DNA from 3 places in the Mesorhizobium sp. WSM4849 genome. Region 3 is predicted to be linked to each of the others. Evidence: riboswitches for the same ligand, from Rfam matches in the RefSeq annotation. Region 3 holds a riboswitch; each other region holds the start of a gene.
The links. Region 3 has a riboswitch for thiamine pyrophosphate ahead of thiB (thiamine ABC transporter substrate binding subunit). Riboswitches for the same ligand answer to the same signal wherever they lie in the genome.
Positions count from the first base shown of each region.

Region 1: linked by a shared signal. The riboswitch ahead of thiC (phosphomethylpyrimidine synthase ThiC) and the one ahead of thiB (thiamine ABC transporter substrate binding subunit) in region 3 are both predicted to bind thiamine pyrophosphate.
Region 2: linked by a shared signal. The riboswitch ahead of AC0L3L_RS32225 (YkoF family thiamine/hydroxymethylpyrimidine-binding protein) and the one ahead of thiB (thiamine ABC transporter substrate binding subunit) in region 3 are both predicted to bind thiamine pyrophosphate.

Region 1 covers NZ_JBVVPW010000025.1:82,725-85,992, forward strand. Annotated here, with positions in the region: gene thiC (phosphomethylpyrimidine synthase ThiC) at 1-1,463, opposite strand, end outside; TPP riboswitch at 1,567-1,683, opposite strand; gene AC0L3L_RS25450 (acyltransferase family protein) at 1,689-2,546, shown strand; partial or broken gene AC0L3L_RS25455 (GNAT family N-acetyltransferase) at 2,571-2,978, opposite strand; partial or broken gene AC0L3L_RS25460 (response regulator) at 2,977-3,268, opposite strand, start outside.
Region 2 covers NZ_JBVVPW010000043.1:23,032-26,299, reverse strand. Annotated here, with positions in the region: gene AC0L3L_RS32230 (aspartate aminotransferase family protein) at 1-1,063, shown strand, start outside; TPP riboswitch at 1,376-1,488, shown strand; gene AC0L3L_RS32225 (YkoF family thiamine/hydroxymethylpyrimidine-binding protein) at 1,479-2,087, shown strand; gene AC0L3L_RS32220 (alcohol dehydrogenase family protein) at 2,095-3,204, opposite strand; gene AC0L3L_RS32215 (aminotransferase) at 3,214-3,268, opposite strand, start outside.
Region 3 covers NZ_JBVVPW010000015.1:27,029-30,296, forward strand. Annotated here, with positions in the region: gene thiP (thiamine/thiamine pyrophosphate ABC transporter permease) at 1-892, opposite strand, end outside; gene thiB (thiamine ABC transporter substrate binding subunit) at 986-1,999, opposite strand; TPP riboswitch at 2,043-2,157, opposite strand; gene AC0L3L_RS18400 (thiamine diphosphokinase) at 2,260-2,904, shown strand; gene AC0L3L_RS18405 (ABC-F family ATP-binding cassette domain-containing protein) at 2,906-3,268, shown strand, end outside.

The sequences.
Region 1 (3,268 bases), on a different contig from region 3:
ATCACGCCAATCTTGACGTCGTTGCGATCGGGAAGGCCGAGATGTTCCTTCGGCGTGACGTAGCAGAGCATGGCCGTGCCGAACCAGCCGATCATCGCCGCCCCGATACCTGAGGTGATGTGGTCATAGCCCGGCGCGATGTCGGTCGTCAGTGGTCCAAGCGTATAGAACGGCGCCTCGCCGCAAACAGCGAGCTGCTTGTCCATGTTCTCCTTGATCTTGTGCATCGGTACGTGGCCGGGCCCCTCGATCATCACCTGGCAATCCTTGGCCCAGGCGATCTTTGTCAACTCGCCGAGCGTATCCAGTTCGGCGAACTGCGCCGCGTCGTTGGCGTCGGCGATCGAGCCGGGACGAAGGCCGTCGCCGAGCGAGAACGACACGTCGTAGGCGCGGCAGATGTCGCAGATTTCCTCGAAATGCTCGTAGAGGAAGCTTTCGCGGTGATGATGCAGGCACCACTTGGCCATGATCGAACCGCCTCTGCTGACGATACCGGTGACCCGGTCGACCGTCAGCGGGATGTAGTGCAGCCGCACACCGGCATGGATGGTGAAATAGTCGACGCCCTGTTCGGCCTGTTCGATCAGCGTATCGCGGTAGATTTCCCAGGTCAGGTCCTCGGCGATCCCTCCGACCTTCTCAAGCGCCTGGTAGAGCGGCACGGTTCCGATCGGCACCGGCGAATTGCGGACGATCCATTCCCGGATGTTGTGGATGTTGCGACCGGTCGACAGGTCCATGACGGTGTCGGCTCCCCAGCGGATCGCCCAGACCATTTTTTCGACCTCTTCGGCCATCGACGAGGTGACGGCTGAATTGCCGATATTGGCATTGATCTTGACCAGGAAATTGCGGCCGATGATCATCGGCTCGCTCTCCGGATGGTTGATGTTGGCTGGAATGATAGCCCGCCCGCGCGCCACCTCGTCGCGCACGAATTCCGGTGTGACGAAATCGGGGATCGCTGCGCCGAAGGCTTCGCCGTCGCGGTCAAGCTTGCCGCGCAGGATCTCGCGACCAAGGTTTTCGCGGATGGCCACGAACTCCATTTCAGGCGTGATGATGCCGGCGCGCGCATAGGCAAGCTGGGTCACCGCCTTGCCCTGCTTGGCCCTGAGTGGCCGGCTGCAAATGGGAAACTCCGGCGTCAGGCGCTCGCCCGCCGCAAATCCGTTGTCCTCCGGCCGGACGTGGCGGCCGTCATAGTCCTCGACATCGCCGCGTGCCGTGATCCATTCGTGGCGAAGTCGGGCAAGGCCCTTTTCGATACTGATTTCGAGGGTGGGGTCGGTATAGGGGCCGGACGGATCGTAAACGGTGACGGGCGGCTCACCGGCCGTCGGATGGACGGAGATTTCGCGCATCGGCACCCTGATCTGCGGGTGGATGGCACCGGGCCTGTGGATTTTCCGCGAGGCGGGCAGTCGTCCCGTCGAAACCACCGGAGTGAGGGCATTCATCGTGAGGCTCCTTTGCTCATGCATTGGAGACCCAGTTCTGTGCCGGAAGGATGAAAAGACGCTTCTGTTGACCTGCCGAAACAGGACCTCGGGCGTAAACTCCCGCAAAGCGCTTGCACCGTCCCTACGCCAGTATGAACTGGATCAGGTTCAACGGGTCACTGCGCCGCGAAAGCCAGCAGTATCTCAGCCCCTTGCCGGGACTCCCCTGGTGAATGCCCCAGGTTGAACGGGCCGGCTCCGATTTGTCAAGCGCATTCGGGTCCGGCCGAAAGCAGCTATCGCCTAGCTGGCGGCATCCGTTATCCGCTCAAGGCGTTTTTCAAGCGTCGGTTCTCCCGCATCTATCCGGCGCTGCTGGTTTTCGTCCTCGCTTCGAAGGTTGCCTTGTCCGGCACGTTTGTCGCCTTCAAATGGAAAGCGGCGCTGACGGCGCTGACATTCACCTACAACTATGCCGGAATTCTCGTCAGCCGCGCCGGCGCGCTCGACCATATCTGGTCGCTGTGCGTCGAAGAACATGCCTATGTCATCCTGGCGCTGATCAGCTTTGTTGTTTCGGGGCGTGCCCGTGTCGTCATGCTGCTCAGCGCGCTGTCGGTGCTGGCCATGGCGAACGGTGCGATTTCCTACTGGGTCTTCGGGATGGACTACGAGACGACCTATTGGCGAACCGACGTGCGAATCGCCTCGATCCTGCTATCGGCGGTGATATGCCTGCTCAAGGCCGGCGACAGGCTGCCGGCTTTGTTCAAGGGGCCGCATGTCGCGGTTGCGGCGTCCGTCGGGGCGGTTCTTCTGTTCATGGAAACGGTGCCGACGCCTATCCACTATCTGGTCGCGGTGCCGCTGTTGGCGCTTGCCGTCAATTCGCTCGACTTCAGCACGCGGTACCTGACCGGATTCCTGTCCTCCTGGCCGATGGTGACGCTGGGGCTGTGGTCGTATTCGCTCTATCTGTGGCAGCAGCCGTTCTACAAATTCGTCTATTCGCAGGGCAGTGCGCCGCTGCTGATGCTGGCCGGCGCGCTTGCGCTTTGTGCAGCTATTACATCGTTGAAAAGCCGGCTCGCGCCTGGCTGAACCGCAACTGATAGAGCTGTTGCCTCAGCCGGTGATCCGCCTGGTGTAGTAGCGGACTGCCTTCTTGCCGCCGTGGATCACCGCGTCGACGACCTCGACGAAGCCGAGCGCGGCGTGAAAGGCATCCGAAGCCGGATTGGGCGGTTCGGCATTCACCTCGCAAGTGACGATGGTCTGGCCGGCACGCGAAACATGTTCGAATAGATCTTCATAGAGCCTGCGGGCATGGCCGCGGCCACGCGCTTCTCCCGCGACGACGATACGGTCGACATAGACAAAGCGCGGATAGCGCTCGCGAAACCACAGGAAGTTCGGACTGTCGTAGCGGGCGTCCTGGTCGAACGTCATGATGAAGGCTTCGAGCGCACCGATGCGACGCGCATAAAACGCTTCGCCGAGCAGGAAGGACAGGCGTTCCGGCTCAAGCCACGACCTGCTGCGGCGTCAGTTTGGCAAGGCGCTGCACCATCTCGGCGCGATCGGTGCTGTCGGCGTCCGGCGGCTTGCCTTCATAGGTTTCGGGCACGTGGATCGCACCTTCCATCGCCGAGCGAATGGCGGCGGCCAGATCGCTCTTGCGCGCCGATTTCGGGACGAAGCCGGCTGCGCCGTAGGACAGCGCTTCGGAAATGATCTTGGGCTCCTCATGTCCCGAAGCGATGACCACCGGCAGGCGCGGATAGCGGGTCCGAAGCTGCAGCAGCCCGTCGAAGCCATGCACA
Region 2 (3,268 bases), on a different contig from region 3:
GCCGATGAGCAAGGCGTATTTCACCAATTCCGGCTCCGAGGCCAACGATACGGCCATGAAGATGATCTGGTACCGGTCGAATGCGATCGGCCAGCCGGCACGCAAGAAGATCATCAGCCGCAATCGCGGCTATCACGGCGTCACCATTGCCGCTGCAAGCCTGACCGGCCTGCCCAACAACCACACGTCCTTCGACCTGCCGATTGCCAATGTGCTGCACACGTCGACGCCGCACCACTGGCGCGAGGCGCTGCCAGGCGAGAGCGAAGCAGAGTTTTCGAGCCGGCTTGCCGACGACTTGGAAAAGCTGATCCTGGCCGAAGGACCGGAAACCATCGCTGCCTTCTTCGGCGAGCCGATCATGGGCGCCGGCGGCGTCATCGTGCCGCCGGCCGGCTACTGGGAGAAGATCCAGGCGGTCCTGTCGAAATACGACATCCTGCTCGTCGCCGACGAGGTGATCTGCGGTTTTGGCCGAACCGGCGAGATGTTCGGCTCGCAGACCTTCGGCATCAGGCCTGACATCATGGTGCTGTCGAAGCAGATTTCTTCGTCCTACCTGCCAATCTCGGCCTTGCTGATCAACGAAAAGGTTTTCGAGCCGATTGCCGACGAAAGCAATCGCATCGGCACCTTCGGCCACGGCTTCACCGGCGGCGGCCATCCCGTTGCGGCGGCAGTCGCGTTCGAGAACCTGAAGCTGATCGAGGAGCGCGACCTTGTCGGCAATGCGCGCACGGTCGGCGCGCATATGCAGAAGCGGCTGCGCAAGCTCGAATCGCACCCGCTTGTCGGCGAGGTGCGCGGAGTCGGCCTGATCGCGGCGGTCGAACTGGTCGGCGACAAGGCGAGCAAGACGCCGTGGGAGACGGCCGGCGCGCTGGGCGGGCTCGTCAACGGTTTCATGCAGCAGAACGGCGTGATATCCCGCAACATGGGCGACGCGCTGGCTTTCTGCCCGCCGCTGATCATCACCGAGCCACAGGTCGATGAGATGATCGACGCGTTCGAAAGATCGCTTGAAGCCGCGGGCAAGCAGGTCCCGCAATTGGCGCGCGCGTAACGGCGTGATCTCGAGCGACGCAAGCGGCGTTATAAGAAAATTGCGAAAAACTTATAACGCTGCAGGAGAGGATCAGGAATCCTTGTTGCCGTCGTGCAGCCAAATCAGAATGGTCTTGCAGATAAACAAAGCCATCACGAAAAACGCCTCGTGAAAGCCGCCGCGTATTGAGCGTTGAAAGCCAGGTACGCTTTGAGCCTTGCTGCGGCATCCAATCTTCCGCAGGGGAGATCGGCAGCTTTGCCGGCGGCGCCACGATCGGCAATTGCCCCGGATCGTACTTGAACATCCACCGCGCCGGTGCTACGTCCACCCAATCGACAGGGGCGCTCCGTATTGCCGGGGCTGAGATGGAAGGTGCCAAGCCTTCGGTCCCTCAAGCTGATCTGGGTAATGCCAGCGGAGCGAGGCGACCGTGTTTTCAGGTGCACAGATTTCCCTGTATCCGATGTGCGACGATTTCGTCGGCGTCATCCTCAAAGCTATTTCGGCGATGGATTCCTATCGGCCGAATTTCCGCATCGAGACCGACGACATCTCGACGCTGATCGTCGGCCCGCCGGAACAGCTTTTCCCGGCCATGCGCGATCTGTTCGCCTCGGCGGCGGCAAGTGGCGTGCACTGCGTGTTGTCGGCGACGGTGTCGCGCGGCTGCCCCGGCGAGCCCGACGATCCGATCTGCACACCGATTTCCGGCAGCAGTCACGAGCTCTCCCTGGCCGAGCGCATCGGCGCGGCGCGGTCGCATGTCGACGGTGCGAAAAAGCTCGGCCAAGAGGTCGCCGCGCAGTTCTCGCTCTATCCGCTCGGCGAGGGCCATCACATGGACGAGATCTACGGCTGCATCGACTTTCTCAAGATTTCGGGCGTCTTCGACAGGTCGAAGAATTTCTGCACCAAGCTTAGAGGCGATGCCGGACCGGTGTTCGCGACGCTATCGGAAGCCTTCCTTCGCTTCGGCGCGCCGCAAGGCCATGTCGCGCTCGATTTTACCGTGTCGGCGAACAGCCCGAGCGCTTGTTAGTCGATTGTCAACCGGTTGCAGCGAAATCCGAAACGGCATCCGGAACGACCACCAGCTTGCCGACAAAATCCTTGGCAATGAAATCCGCCTGGGCACGGTGGAAATCGGACAGCCTGTAGACGCCACCGACCAGCGGCCGGATCTTCTTCTCCTCGATGTAGCGGACGATACGGCGAAAGTCCGCACGCGTGCCCTGGCTCGAACCATGCAGCTGCAACTGCTTGAGATACATGGTGCGCAGATCGAGTTGCACGACCGGGCCGGCAATCGCGCCGGCGGTGGTGTAGCGGCCTTCGGGCCGAAGGATGCGCAAGAGATCATTGAAGATCGCACCGCCGACGAGGTCGGCAACCACGTCGATCGGCTGGTCGTCGGTCGCGTCGTTCACGGCAGCAGGCAGATCGGCGACGCCACGGGTGATCACCGCCTCGGCGCCGATGTCGAGCACCGCCTGTTCCTTGCCCTTGCCGACGACGGCATAGGGAATGGCGCCGCGTGCCCGCGCCAATTGCACGATGCCGGAGCCGACGCCGCCCGACGCGCCGGTGACCAGCACTCGCTCGCCGGCCATCAATGCGGCGCGTTCCAGCATCTGTTCGCCGGTAAGGTAAGCGCAGCAGAAAGTGGCGAGTTCGACGTCAGTTAGGTCGGTAGCGACGACATGGGCATTTTCGGCCGGCACGGCCTGATATTCGGCATAGCCGCCGTCGCGGCCGTGGCCCATATAGTCGATGTCGGCGAGTGAATCATCGTCGCGGTTGTAGATGGAGAAGTCGACCATCACCCGCTCGCCGATGCGGGCCGAAGAAACACCATCGCCGACGGCAACGATGTTGCCGACGGTGTCGGTGCCCTGGATGCGCGGGAAAGTCAGCGTGTTGCCCTGACGCCGCCAGGTCGACACGGCGGCAGCATCTTCCTCCGTGCCGTAGGCGCCCTGTCGCACCCAGACATCGGTGTTGTTCATGCCGCAAGCGGTGACCTTGACCAGCACCTCGCCCGGGGCGGGCGAGGGCACTTTCACGTCGGTGCGGTAGACAAGCTTTTCCGGTCCGCCGTAACCGGTCAGGAGCACTGCGGCCATGGTGGCGGGGAGGGGTTTGGTTATGGCATTCATGTCGGTTTTTCAGAGGTTCGCAAACACGCTCTTCAACGCATCTGCCGTTTTCGATACGACGATG
Region 3 (3,268 bases):
GAGCGATCAATGCTGTATTCAGCACGGTCTCGGCCGGGCCGGCCGAAAGATAGCGGCGCGATGCCACCGGCAGGTTGGCGTCGCCGACGATGTTGGCGCCAAGCCGCATCAATGCCAGCACAACGACGAAGGTCAGCGCGATCTGCAGCAGTGTCAGCGTCACCGCGCGGGCAGGATCGAAATCGAAACGCAGTGCCTGGTAGATGGCGACCTCCAATGTCGTCGCACGCGGCCCGCCGCCCAGCGTGAGCACGATGGTAAAGGATGTGATGCAGAGCATGAAGACAAGCCCAGCGACGCCCGGCAGCGCCGCACGCAGCGTCGGCCATTCAATCAGCCGGAAGGCGGATCTGGCGCCCATGCCGAGCTGGCTCGCCAACCGCCACTGGTCGGCCGGCACTGTCGTCAGCGCTTCAAGGAACAGCCGCGTGGCCAGCGGCAGATTGAAGAAGACATGGGCGATGAGGATGCCGGACAGGCCGTATATGCCCGGCCAGCCCAGACCGCCAATCGCGGTGAGCACGCCGGCGAAATAGCCGGCACGGCCATAGAGAGCCAGAATGCCGAGTGCGGCGACGATGGCCGGCAGCGCAAGCGGCACGGCGAAGAGCTGCAGGATCAGGCCGCGACCAAAGAAGCGCGGATGCCGCGACAGCGCCCGCGCAACGAACAGCGCCGGCACGACGGAAAGCAGTGTCGACAGCAAAGCCTGCAACAGCGTGAAACGGGCGACCCGGAAGAGGTAGGAATCGAAGGTCGACGCGGCGCCGGACGGGTCGCGGGCGCCTTCGACGATGAGCCCGGCGAACGCTCCGCCGACCAGCAGCGCAACAGCGGCAAGCGCGATGGTGCCGGCGGTGACGCGGGGATCGGCAGGATATCCGGTATGCATGCCGCCCTGCCTAGTTCAACGATCGTCGAAGCAGAAAATATGGCTGAGGTCGAGTTCCCGGGCGCCGTAGAGTAATCATCTTTCAATCACAAGCTACTTGCTCATCACCGACAGCCATTCGTCGACCCAGGCCTTGCGATTGGCGGCGACCTCTTCCGGGCTGAAAAGCAAAGTCTTGGTCGGCTTGACGAGCTTGTCGAAAGCCGGATTGAGCGGCTTCTCGGTCTTGCCGGCCGGGAACATCCAGTTGGTCTCGGGAATGACATCCTGGAATTTCGGTCCGGTCATGAAAGTCAGGAACTGTTTCGCCAATGGGTTCTTCGCGCCTGACGTGGTGATGCCGGCAACCTCGATCTGCAGATACGCGCCCTCCTCGAAGGACGCCGCCTGATAGCGTTCGGTGTTTTCGGCGACCATGTGATAGGCCGGCGACGTGGTATAGGACAGCACCATCGGCGCCTCGCCCTTGGTGAACAGGCCATAGGCCTCGCTCCAGCCCGGCGTCACGGTGAGCACCTTTGCCCTAAGCTTGGCCCAGGCTTCCGGCGCCTTGTCGCCATAAACCGACCTCACCCACAACAACAAGCCGAGACCGGGCGTCGAGGTGCGCGGATCCTGGATGACGATCTTCTCATCGGCATTGCCCTCGACCAATTCCTTCAGGCTCTTCGGCGGCGTCTTCAGCTTTTCGGTGTCGTAGACGACGGCGAAATAGCCATAGTCGAACGGCACGAAAACATCGTCGCTCCAGCCGCCCGGCACATTGACATCGATGACGGCACCATGCGGCGAAAACAGGCCGGTGGCCTTGGCTTCCGCAGTCAGATTGGTGTCGAGGCCGAGCACGATGTCGGCCTTGGTCGCGGCCCCTTCCAGCTTGACGCGGTTGAGCAGGGCGACGCCGTCGGCGACCGCGACGAATTCGAGAGTACAGCCGCATTCGGCCTCGAAGGCCTTCTTCACCGCGGGGCCTGGACCCCAGTCGGCGGTGAAGCTCTCATAGGTATAGACGGTGAGTTTTTCCTGCGCGGATGCCGGCCCGATGCCGGCGGGAACAGTCGCCGCAAGCAGCACTGCCGAAACTAGAGTGTATAAAAACGTGCGCATCGGCGCCTCCTTCGTTCGCGTTGAAAGGAATTGAGGCGTCGGGCTGTCCGAAACGTCTAATCCCTCCGCCGGTACAAACCGGATCAGGTTCAGCGGGTTGGCATGGTCGCCTCTCAGCTGGTTCGCGAAGATCGCGTCCAGCACCCCGTTAGAGCGTTTCGACACATAGGCCCAGCCTGGTTGCGGCGCAAGCGGAAGTTTGCCGGGCATCTGGAACGCGGCCTTCCGTTTGGCAAGCAGGGCTGGTAAGGGCCACGCATATGAGCAAATTCACCATCCTGCTTGGCGGCGATCTAATCCGCACGCCGCTGCTCGACCGCCAGGTCGAAGGCTCCCGTGTCATCGCCGCCGACGCCGGCATGAGCCATGCCCGGACGCTGAACCTGACGCCGGAACTCTGGGTCGGCGACTTCGATTCGGTGCCGGCGGACTTGCCGGACGAGCTGGCCGCCGTGGCCCGCCAGGTGTTTCCGGCAGAAAAGGACAAGACCGACGGCGAACTGGCTATCGCCGCCGCGCTCGAACGCGGCGCGACCAGTCTCGTGCTCGCCGGCGCGTTCGGCGGCAAGCGCACCGACCACGCCTTCCTGCACCTGGCGCTCAGTGTCCGACTGGCCGAGGCAGGGACGGAGGTGCTTTTGACCAGCGGCGCACAGGAAGGCACTCCCTTGCTTCGCGGAAAGGCCGGCTTCGACTACGCCGATGGCACGCTGTTTTCGATTCTCGGCTTTTCCGACCTTACCGGCCTGACCGTGACCGGCGCCAAATGGCCGCTGAACCATATCGAGATGGCGTTCGGTTCGTCGCTGACCATTTCCAACGAGGTCAAGGGCCGGCTGGAAATTGCGCTGAGCAGTGGCCGCGCGCTGTTGCTCGCCCACCCATTCCCCTTACCTGGAAGCTGACATGGCGCCGCCACTTCTCAATCTCGACGGCATAAAACTGACCTTCGGTGGCACGCCGCTGCTCGACGGGGCGGAACTGACGGCGTCGGCGGGCGACAAGATCGCTTTGGTCGGCCGCAACGGCTCGGGCAAATCGACGTTGCTCAAGATCGCTGCGGGATTGATAGAGCCGCAGGACGGCGAGGTGTTCCGCCAGCCCTCGGCGACAGTGCGCTACCTGCCGCAAATGCCCGACTTGGATGGTTTCGCCAGCGTCCGCGCCTATGTCGAGGCGGGGCTCGGACCCGCCGACGATCCCTACCGCGCCACCTATCTGATGGAGCATCTCGGCCTGTCCGGCGACGAGCGGCCGAACGATCTCTCC